Regions from separate parts of the Nostoc sp. UIC 10607 genome, predicted to be linked through region 3. Evidence: riboswitches for the same ligand, from Rfam matches in the RefSeq annotation. Region 3 holds a riboswitch; each other region holds the start of a gene.
What was found. A riboswitch is a leader RNA that binds a small molecule or an ion and turns the genes downstream of it on or off. The one in region 3 is predicted to bind cobalamin.

Region 1 (3,773 bases), on a different contig from region 3:
GAGCATCCGGTTCATCCGCCCAGTTTGCTCTGGCGACAGATAGGCAAGCGTGCCTTCTAGCACATGGGGACTTTTGAACGTCGGATTCGTGCGGTTAAATTGGGTTGCAATCCCAAAGTCAATAATTTTGACAACGCCAGTATCCAGATTAAAGACTATGTTTCCAGGGTTGATATCTTTATGAATGATATTGGCTGCATGGATTCTGCCAAGAATGTCGGTGAGGGCGATCGCAAGACCTAGAAAAGTGGATAAAGGCATCGGGCAGAAGATATCTGGGCGCTTGTGCATCCATTGCTCTAAGGACTCTCCTCCAAAATCTTCTAAGATAATCACCAGGGTGCGTTGATAGTCCTGCTGGTTGTATGCCTTGACAACTCCTTCCAGATTGAGGGAACGAATAATTTTATATTCCTGTCTGTAGCGAGTCAGTTCTTGAGGTGAGGGATAATCAAACTTTAGCATTTTTACGATGATCCCTACTCCATCCTCTCTAATGCCTCGATACACTAGAGAATTAGAACTTTCGTATATTTTGTTTTGGATAAAAATACCAGGTAGAGCGATCATAGAGCAACTCTTTAGAGAATAATCTGGCATAATCCAAACTATACAGCAATCTAGCTATCTACATCTTTCATCTTCTGAGGTTTTATTTGGTTTCTTTCGTTCATTTCTAGCCAGTTGCAGAGTGATGGCGTTCACTTACGAGCGCTGTATCAATTATGTAGAGCGTTTCTACAGCACTCATTTTACAACTGGCATAGCACGGAACACCAGAAGCGCAAAGTTTTGCCCTATCCCTCGTACAACTTCTTCACTGTCCCGTTATGGTGATATGGTTGAGTCGATGGGGGATAGTCGGTTAAGGTTTGAGTGTCATCGGGACTGAATTTTTGCGACAACAACCATAAGTTGTCCAAGATAACAACCAATAGTTGACCAAGACTGTCACTTAAAGGATAATGTGGCCGAAATTAAAGCATAAAGTGACCGCAAAGCAGAACTGAGTAGGAAAAGTGTTTAAGAGATTTGAATGCGATCGCCGCAGATTGTGTGCAACGAAAAAATAAGCATTTCAGCTTGATCAGGGCGGCCACTTTATCCTTTAAAAACGGCCATCTTATCCTTTAAGTGACAAGCAGTTACAGATAAGGACTTTCCAACAATGGACGTAACTGGATTCGAACCAGTGACCTCTACGATGTCAACGTAGCGCTCTAACCAACTGAGCTATACGTCCTTAACCACACGATTATTAATAATAACACATATTTTCTTGATAAAGCAAGATAAAGGTGTAAATCCATCTTACTAAGAGAAGTACCATTCGACCCTGGTGTATGATCATTGAGGTTATTCGGTTCTGGTAGGGGTCAGCTACCAGAGGTAACGGGGAAAGTTCGGTGCAAATCCGGCGCTGTCCCGCAACTGTGAATTAATTTGAGATTTGAGATTAGCAAACTAAGTAATCCCAAATTCCAAATTGAGTGAGTCAGGATGCCCGCCGAAGTAGATTGATCAGTTCCCCATTTCTGCGAGGTACAGATGACTGCTACTGCACATATTTCCCCAACTAATCGCTTTGGTGTTCCTGACCACACTTTATTTGTTTGCAAAACCTGTGCTAGCGTTTGGCAAGATGGAAAACGTTTAGGTGAAAGTGGTGGCGAACAACTACTACAGCAACTTCAGCACTTGGCACAAGATTGGGACTTGCGAGATCAATTCCCAATTCAAGAGGTTGAATGCATGAGTGCTTGTAATCGTTCCTGTGTAGTTGCCTTTGCTGCCAAGGGCAAATTAACATATCTATTTGGTGATTTAGCCGTTGATGGCAGTGCATCTGCGATACTAGAATGTGCTAGTCAATACTATGCCAAAGCAAATGGTTTACTCCCTTGGTCAGAGCGTCCAGAAGCCCTGAAAAAGGGCATATTGGCAAAGATTCCACCTTTATCTCAATGATGCGAGTTTTAATTTTGGGTGGTACGGGAGATGCCGCAGAACTAGCTGCCAAAGTGGCGACTATCCAAGGGTTAGAAGCAATCACGTCTCTAGCTGGTCGCACCCGTGAACCATCAGTTCCGTTGGGCGATTTACGGGTTGGAGGCTTCGGTGGTGTGGCTGGATTGGTTAGCTATCTCAGAGCAATGCAAATCGACTTATTAATTGATGCAACCCATCCTTTTGCTACTCAGATTTCCTTCAATGCGGCAGATGCTGCAACGGAAGTCGGAGTACCCCATCTGATGTTAATTCGCCCGCCTTGGGAAAAAGGAAGTGGCGATCGCTGGATTGAAGTTGACAGCATTGAAGCCGCAGCAGCATCTGTAGCAAACCAGGCACAGCATGTATTTTTGACAGTTGGGAGGCAAGAACTCGCCGCCTTTGCTCATCTAGAGAAAATATGGTTTTTGATGCGGATGATTGACCCTCCTACCGATGATGCTTTAGTACCACCAGGAATGATATTGTGCGATCGCGGGCCCTTTAGCCTCAATAACGAAAGACAAATCCTGATTCATAACAAGATTGATACCATAGTAAGTAAAAATAGTGGTGGCGATGCAACAAAGCCTAAGATTATTGCAGCGCGAGAACTGGGTGTGAAGGTTGTTATGGTAAATCGTCCAGCCATACCGCCAGGAGAAAAGGTTACTGATGTTGATGGTGCTTTAGCATGGCTATTTGACAAGTTGGACAACTAGTGAAAGAAAGTAAAAGCCGCCAATCAGACTTTTAGCAGTGCTAGGATTTATCCTTGGGAATTGAGCCTTCAATTCCTTCAACATACCAATCCATCGCCAGTTGTCCCCTATCATCCAACACCTTACCCTTTGGCACTCGCACCACCCCTTTTTGGTCTTGCACCGGGCCATCAAAAGGATGTGCACTACCCTGAATAAACTCATCGCGCTTTGCATTCACCAGTTGTTGCACATCCGCAGGAATCGCCTGATTCATGGGGGAAATATCCACCATTCCTTGACCAATGCCATCCCAAACCTCTTGAGACTTCCAAGTATTACTCATTACAGCCAAGGCTTTATCTATATAGAATTTGCCCCATTTGTTAATAGCTGATGTCAGATGGGCTTTTTGACCAAACTTACTCATATCAGTGTTGTAGCCAAAAGCATAAATCCCTTTTTCCTCAGCCAATTGGACAACTGCACCAGAGCCAGTATGCTGCGTTAGTACATCTGCACCTAAATCGACCAAAGCTTGAGCCGCTTCTCTTTCTTTGGCTGGATTGTGCCAACTTTGTACCCAAAGTACCTTAACTTTTGCTTGGGGATTTGTTAGCCTTACTCCTTGAGTGAATGCACCGATTCCCCGAATTACTTCTGGAATTGGATATGCGCCAATAAAACCAACTACATTCGATTTTGTCATCTTGCCGGCAATCATGCCGGTTAAGTAACGCGGTTCTTCAAAACGTCCCAGATAAGTACCGACATTGGCAGCACGTTTGTATCCTGTACAGTGTTCAAAGACAACATCACCAAAGTCTTTGGCAACTTTAATTGTTGGGTTCATGTACCCGAAGGAAGTTGTAAAAATCAACTTGTTACCATCTAATGCTAGTTGGCGAATCACCCTTTCAGCGTCAGCGCCTTCGTTGACATTTTCGACAAAGGTAGTTTTTACCTTATCTTGAAGATTGGCTTCCATGTCTCTGCGACCTAAATCATGGGCATAAGTCCAGCCAAAATCACTCACAAGCCCCACATAAACAAATCCCACTTTGAGAGGTTCATTTACAGCTA
Region 2 (3,773 bases), on a different contig from region 3:
AATTCAAATTGAATGGGGAGTAGAGAGTGGTGTTAATTTAAGCTCAAACACTCAATTCCCCTGATGAATTGATAACTGCCAGAGTTCGATTTTATAACAGAGATGGCTATCAAAAATAGTGCGTGCTGCTAACCCTTCGACAATGGGCTTTTCCAGCCAGCGTTTGAATGCTAAACGACCGATCGCATGTAATGGTGGGACTGCGATCGCTACCAAATCTGCAATATATTTAACGGTAGTTAGCCCAAAAGTTCGAAAGTTATCAACACACAAGTCAATCGTTGGTGCAACTTGGGTGGAAATGTCCTCAGTCTTAATTAACTTGAATCCAGCCTGTTGCAAGGCCGCCTGAAGCTCACTAGCGACATGACAATTAGAAAAAATGCCCTCTCTATATCCAGCATCAGAGCGCATCATATCCGCAAGCAATAAATAGCCTCCACTATTTAATAAACGAGCTGCACCTTGAGCCAAATCGCCAACAGCAATATATTGGCTACTTTCACTGAACAGAACTAGGTCATAGGAGTGTGAGGTGTGAAAATCTTCAAATCTGGTTAAGTAAAAAGGCACTTGCCCGTTCGTATTCTTGATAAACTTCTCTTGTTGGAGTGCATCGGGTGCTAATCCCTCAACAATAAAGCCGCGATCGCACAAATATGCTGCGTTACCACCAATACCGCAACCTACATCAATCACAGTTTTGGTTCCCTCTGGAATAAAACTCAAAAGCTTGGCTGCATAGGCTTCTTGAGCCACACGCAGGCGAGTTAGGGTCAATTCCTCACCCTCAGTAGGTAGTGGTTCCCAATACCCGTAATGCAGATAAGAGGAATCTGTGAGTCCCATGTAATAATCTATCGCCGCATTTTGGTAGCGAGTTGGTTTGGAAATGTTGATTGATTTTGGTTTTTGCATTGAGGCTAAGTTTTAAGGCATTAAGCTTGGTTGAAATTCTTCCCAACGTTTGCAAACTTGTTCGTAGCAATCGGGTGGAGTAATTTTTAGCTGGTGTAAGAAATTGACCTCAATTTGAGGATCAGCCTTTAGCACCAGAAGAATATCTTGATGGGGATTGTATGTTGCAACTGCTGAGAGGATGGATGAAATCATTGATGAGCTAATTGATTGCGAGATTGTCCCACAACTCTGACGCGATCGCAAATAAAACCCAATCAGATCACAAGGAAGAAATTGGAGGGTGAAGGGAACCGTATCGAGACTTGTAATTGAAGGATGAGTAACTTGAGTATCAACATCACAAATTACAACCCCCCGCCCAAATGACTGAAATCCTTTCCATGCTGTGTAACCTATTACCAGCAGATTAGTGTGAATAAAGCTGTTTTGCCAGTAGCCAAAATTTCCTTGCCAGATACTCTTTTCCGGTCGCATTTGCTTCCTCCTATAGAACTTTACAACAACTTATGTTTAATTTTGCCCACTTATTTAGTGGTGGAATCTTTGCCAAAATACCCGTTTTCAAAGGTTCAGGTTGTTCTGAGCAAGACAGTAAACCATTAGACTTGTGTAATATTGACTTGCACATTCCAGTACAGCAGATGCACAGCCATCAACGGGTAAATCGCCAAACAGATAGGTTGATTTCCCTTCTGCTGTAAACGCAATAACACAAGAATGGTTACAAGCACTCATGCATTTTGCTCTGGCTCTAAGTTGACCATCCCCTTACAGCGTGAGCTATTTACATGAAAATAGTTGTATTAGCAACAATCAACTAAGCTGATGCGCGTCTAAAGTATATAAACACTCTTGATGGTCGTTAACTGTTGATTGTTGACGGTTAACAGTCATCAGTCATCAGTCATCAGGTAAATGTACAAATTAAATGCGTAACAGCTTAGTAGTACCAATACTTATGCCTAGAAAAACTAGCACAATTGATAGCTACACTTAGAGGTGCAATTTATACCATAAATTAACTGTCTATCGTCTCGTAGCAAGCCATAATCTGTAGCGAATCTCTGGCTCTTTAAAGAAGTGAGACTGACTAATAGTAGAAATATTTATACTTTTGTTCATCTGTACCTCGCAGACGTGTAGAACTTATAAGTCAACTTCGGCGGGCATTCTGACTCTGAGACATAAGTCTCATCACAGCTGCGGGACAGCGCCGGACTTACACCGGACTTTCCCCGTTTCCTCTAGTGGCTGACCTCTACTAGAACCGAGTGAATTTTTTAAGTATATCACCGTTCAATAGTTCAGACAGTTTTTTCATGGCTCTATATAAATACATCTGTGGGTGTCATTGACTCACTAGGTAATTGCAGTAACCACGATGATGGTAAATGTCTTTGGCTTGGGCGTTCCCGAAGCATTCCGTTACGCAGATAAAGCGATAATGTTATAGTAGTATAGGAAATATGGTAAAATTTACCTTACTTCATACCATTTGAATACTCAAATGTGTGAATAATATAACTGGAGAGGTGTCCGAGCGGTTCATGGTGACGCACTCGAAATGCGTTTTGGGGAAACCCAACGGGGGTTCGAATCCCCCCCTCTCCGTTTAAAAGATTTCTAAAGAATTGGACAAAGCGATAATGTTTGGCTTCATAGCTGGCAGGTATGATTATTTGCAAGTATACGAGATTATACTTCAGTATTTACTTAGCCAAATGTTACCCAAACTACACTAAAATATACACCGTTAGTATAGATTTTTGGGATAAACTAATGCCATTGTGTGAGGAGTGAACGATGGCAAATCGCAGCATGGCGAGAGTGCTCTCATTTAGTTTTATCAGCATCTGTTTATATCTGGGCATTAGTATAGGAGTCGTTATCCGGCTTGGGCAATCACAGCGATTAAACGCTGCGACTACACCCACTGAGCCTGTGCAATTTCCATTAGCTATCCCTGAACTTACGCCATCAACAACAGAAGAACAAACCTTTCCAGACACTATTACTATCAAAGCCGTTGGAGATATTATTCCCGGCACTAATTTCCCTAACCATAGATTACCTCGGTTTCGAGATCAATTATTACCAAAGGCAGTGAGAACTCACTTGCAAGGATCTGATATCCTGTTTGGTAACTTTGAAAGTAGCTTAACTAATTATCCCTACACTGCCAAAGATATTAGTCGAGGACAAGTCTTTGCCTTTCGTTCCCCACCTGCATATGCCCAGCTATTTGCTGAAGCTGGTTTTAATGTGTTTAATATGGCGAATAACCATGCAATGGACTTCGGCCCGGTAGGGTTCAAAGATACAAAGAAAAATCTTGAGGCTGTAGGCATTTCAACATTAGGTCATAAAAATCAAATTCTCTATTTAGAAGCTAACAATATCCCCGTGGCCATGGTCGGGTTTTCTCCTTATGAAATGTATAATTCCATTCATAATTTAGGAGCAGCCCAAGCACTCATAACAGAAGCTAAAAATAAGGCCAACATTGTAGTAGTATCGATGCACGCTGGAGCCGAAGGAACGGGGGCACTACATGTTAAGAATCAGACAGAGTTTTTTTATGGAGAAAACCGAGGTAATTCGATCAAGTTTGCTCGAAACATGATTGATGCGGGAGCAGATTTAGTACTAGGACATGGGCCTCATGTTCCGAGAGCGATGGAAATCTACAAAGGAAAAATCATCGCCTATTCTTTAGGAAACTTTTTGGGATATCGAACTTTATCTACAAATGCCCAGACGGGTGACTCTATGATTCTAGAAGTCAAACTTAACTCTGCGGGAGATTTGGTATCAAGTAAAATTATGCCTGTGCGGATGGATCGGCAGGGAAT
Region 3 (3,773 bases):
TTGCTTCTGACCGGATGATTGCAAAGGAATTACGGTAAATTTCGTTGGCATCTCGGATGTAGTCGGGCATTAAATTTGGGATTTTAAATTTGGGATTGACCAATGAAAATCGAAAGACTCAGATTCCCGACTTTTCCAATAACTTGGGAATCTTGTTGTTCACGAATGATTTAGGAATAATTTTAAATAAATCCTGTAATTGGGCGATCGCATATCGATTAGCAAATTTCCCAAAGGACTCATCAGAATTTAGGCGTTGATTTTTATATACATATAGCATCCGCTCTATGAATGCAGGTAGTTCGGCAAAAGTTACATATTGATATATTTCACGTCCGGATTTCTGCTTGCTGTCACCAACATAAATGTGATAACCCTCCACAGTTCCATTGTCAGCCTCAATGCTGACACCGAGCAGAGTAATATCACTTTTGCTATGCTGGGCGCAGGATTTTTCGCAGCCGCTGAAGTGGATATTAACAGGGCAATCTAGAATGACGCGAGTTTCAAGATACTCTGCTAATGCCAATGCATGATCCTTGGTGTTCGTAGCAGAAGCAGCACAACCCTTTTTTCCAGAACAGGCAACTAATGCACTCTTGATGTTGGTTGCTGAGAAATCTAATCCTAAGCAAGCAATTTCTCGCTGGACATCGCCAACCCATTGCTGAGGAATATCAGTTAGCAACAAATTTTGCCAAGGGGTTAGCCTGAGAGTTCCACTGCCATATTTTGCTGCTAAATCTGCTAAACCCCGCATCTGTCTACTCTCCAATCGCCCAAGGGGCAAGACAACACCAAGGTAAAATAAGCCTTTCTGACGTTGGGGGTGGATGCCAATATGCTGATAGCTAGCATTTGACCTCTCTCCCAAACCCTCTCTTTGCAAAAGAGTAGAGAATTTCTCCCCCTTCCCTTGCAGGGAAGGGGGTTGGGGGGTTAGGTCATTTCTTGCTTCACTGCATAAAAGAGGGAAAGGTAGACGCTGCTTAACTTCCTGGAGATAATTTTCACAACCCAAAGTATTCAATAACTCTAAGAGACGTAGCCGACGCTTACTTGTAGTATTACTATGAGCTAGATAGACATCTGTCAACGCTGCCAAAACGGGCAAACATTCCTCTGGTGGTAACAATATTCCCATATCGCTGGGCGGTTGACCCTTTGTCCCTACACTGAGAGAGAGGCGGAAGTAAACATTACTGTTAACTAAGACAGCAGCAAATAGGATATCATTCAAGCGATCGCACACCCGAATTATCCCACCACCATCAAAGCAAACGCTAAATTTTGCTGACAGTCCCGAAAGGGCCGGATGTGCAGCAATATAATGATCCCAACCTTGGACAAAAGGGCGAGTGTCGATTAATTCTTGCGGGTCGATACCAGCAGTAGGGCTGGTCATAATATTACGAATATGGTCTACAACAGGATTGTGAGAACCGAGTCCTATACTCTGTAAATACTTTAGAACTTCAGTATTTATCCCCTTGTGGATTTCGCGGACTTGTAGATTAGCTCGATTAGTCACATCCAGATAGCCGCCACCGTGCTGTTCTGCTATATCTGCGATCACACGGCACTGCTGACTACTAATAATTCCACCTGGTATTCTAATGCGAGATAATATACCATCTGCGGCGGGTGTAGCATAAAACAAGCCAGGACAAGTGGCAAATCCAGAAAGCAAACTTGGAACTCCTTCCCCGTGCAACGCAGGGAGTAGACGCTGAGTGTGTATTGAGGACATCTTGAGGGTTGGCATTCTGACTTGGGTGATCCCATCACAGCTGCGGCACAGTCCCGGAATTTCACCGGAGTTTCCCAACTCCAAGCTTTAGTAATTTAGCACGAGAAGGTAGTCAGAAAATTTAATGCTTCATAAATTTTGCCATTTGTAAGCTGTAACTAGCAGATTGCTTCATCAGTTGGATCTGCGATCGCAAAATGAAACGTTGGCAGAAGAAGCGATCGCTAGACATTACAATATAACAATTGAGCTATTCAAAAACATAATTTTGGGCCACTTTCCAATAGCGCGAGAACCGCTTCAGGTCAATATAGCCATCATATTCAAAAAATGGTTCTACCTCAAGCACTTCCACTGCTATAGAACCCTTTATTTGATTGCAGATATCATCAAACCGGGGACTGGGACTGTTGGCTGCGACGACTAAATTCGCATCATGTTCTTTAGCAAAAGCTAAAATTTCTTGTGCCACATTACCGCGACGGATAACAACAGGTAACTCTAGCAAGCATTCGTATATGAAGGTGAGACGTTTGATACTCAGTTTCCATTCATCTATCAAAGCCTCGTCCCAAACCCAGATAGCTGGGACATCGGGATATTTTTGCAATACAGGGTTGTATGGACTGAGGCAATCTCCATGTATCCAAACAATCGGTTTATTCATACTCCCACTTCTGATAATAAAGCTTCCATAGCTTCCCAAGAAAGTCCTTGTTGAATATAACGGGGTGCTTCAGGATTGTAAGGACTGGCTACTCGGTCAATGTTGAGGATGTTTGCTCCATCTGGCAAAACTGGTACATCTGCATCAAATGCCGTAGGGCGCATCAAAGAACTGGAAAAGCCTTTGAAAACAGCAATGGTATCTTGCTCATCAGCAATTTCCACCGTTACAAGTAGGACTTCTTGGGGGCGTTTAGCGGTGTATTGTTCCAGTCGCTTGCCAATGGAATTCATGTTTTTAAAATTAGAGGTACTGTGGGCAGCAAAGATTACTGTGGTGTGGCTGAACGTCCCTGCTTGCCCAGCTTAATCAGAACAAAATAGCTTAAGTAAAGCACATAAATTACTAAACTAGTTATGCCAAGAAAACCTAAGAACTCAGCCTTGCTATTAGCATGGAAATATTCTTTGAATAGCAACGGAGCTTCAAACCAGACACGACAATAGGCAGTCTTTAGCATATTGGCAGAAAAAGCACAACCCAAAAAAGGGATAAAGGCTAGTGCACTCAAAAAACAATAAACAGTTGTAGCCCAGCGCCAAGAGGTAAAAATCAATTTCAAAGAGCCACTAGTTTGATACTCAATTTCATCATTAATATCCACCCAGAACCACAGCGAAATCGGGATCAAAATCTGAGCTATCAACCCAGAGATAAAGCTAACTGGATACTGGGCAATCATTAAGTAAATAGTGATTGCCATTAGGCTTGATACTCGCCAATATATAGCTAACAAGCGTTGTATGCCTTCTGCTTTTTGCACAAATGCCCAAATCAGGAGAATTAGCGGAATAATTACCAGGAATAATACTGCCAGTCGATAATCAATCCAGACGAAAGGGCGAAACCAAACGTTATAGTCCATAATTTTTCTCAAACGATAAATAAAACATTTTTAACCAAGAGCAAGTATCTATAACTGACAACCCTGTAAGCTATTAGCTAGCAAGTAGTCTATCTATATTACATAACAGTTTAATCAAAGCACAAAGCTTAGTGTCTAGCCTCAAGACTGTGCTCTAACTTCTTTGTACAAGCAAGTGGCTCCTCAATTCATTACTATTTCACGAAATTTATACTATAAACACGATTGTAGGGACATATAGAATGTCATACGTGTCAAAAACCCTTTTCAATCCTCGTTTCCAGCCTCAGGCTGGAAATGCTGCTCCTGGTGGCTCTGCCGCCAGTAAGGGAGGCGACAGCCCCAACGAAGGGCATTCCCAGTCAGAGACTCTTGACGAGACAATCCTAAAAGCTGTTTCTAGAATCGTTTTTTCGTTAAATTGACACCAA

Region 1: another riboswitch for cobalamin. It lies ahead of ACEYW6_RS22155 (DUF1636 family protein); the one in region 3 lies ahead of cobG (precorrin-3B synthase).
Region 2: another riboswitch for cobalamin. It lies ahead of ACEYW6_RS07175 (DUF1636 domain-containing protein); the one in region 3 lies ahead of cobG (precorrin-3B synthase).

Annotation. Positions count from the first base shown of each region.
Region 1 is NZ_JBIQNW010000029.1:70,317-74,089, forward strand. It holds gene ACEYW6_RS22145 (PAS domain S-box protein) at 1-570, opposite strand, end outside; tRNA gene ACEYW6_RS22150 (tRNA-Val) at 1,170-1,243, opposite strand; cobalamin riboswitch at 1,345-1,527, shown strand; gene ACEYW6_RS22155 (DUF1636 family protein) at 1,549-1,968, shown strand; gene ACEYW6_RS22160 (cobalt-precorrin-6A reductase) at 1,968-2,711, shown strand; gene ACEYW6_RS22165 (BMP family ABC transporter substrate-binding protein) at 2,752-3,773, opposite strand, start outside.
Region 2 is NZ_JBIQNW010000005.1:230,064-233,836, reverse strand. It holds gene ACEYW6_RS07185 (methyltransferase domain-containing protein) at 52-918, opposite strand; gene ACEYW6_RS07180 (hypothetical protein) at 931-1,395, opposite strand; partial or broken gene ACEYW6_RS07175 (DUF1636 domain-containing protein) at 1,406-1,662, opposite strand; cobalamin riboswitch at 2,065-2,208, opposite strand; tRNA gene ACEYW6_RS07170 (tRNA-Ser) at 2,448-2,532, shown strand; gene ACEYW6_RS07165 (CapA family protein) at 2,725-3,773, shown strand, end outside.
Region 3 is NZ_JBIQNW010000034.1:41,900-45,672, reverse strand. It holds gene ACEYW6_RS23780 (precorrin-8X methylmutase) at 1-70, opposite strand, end outside; gene cobG (precorrin-3B synthase) at 119-1,750, opposite strand; cobalamin riboswitch at 1,739-1,871, opposite strand; gene ACEYW6_RS23770 (hypothetical protein) at 2,001-2,417, opposite strand; gene ACEYW6_RS23765 (hypothetical protein) at 2,414-2,710, opposite strand; gene ACEYW6_RS23760 (DUF3177 family protein) at 2,746-3,342, opposite strand; gene ACEYW6_RS23755 (hypothetical protein) at 3,585-3,767, shown strand.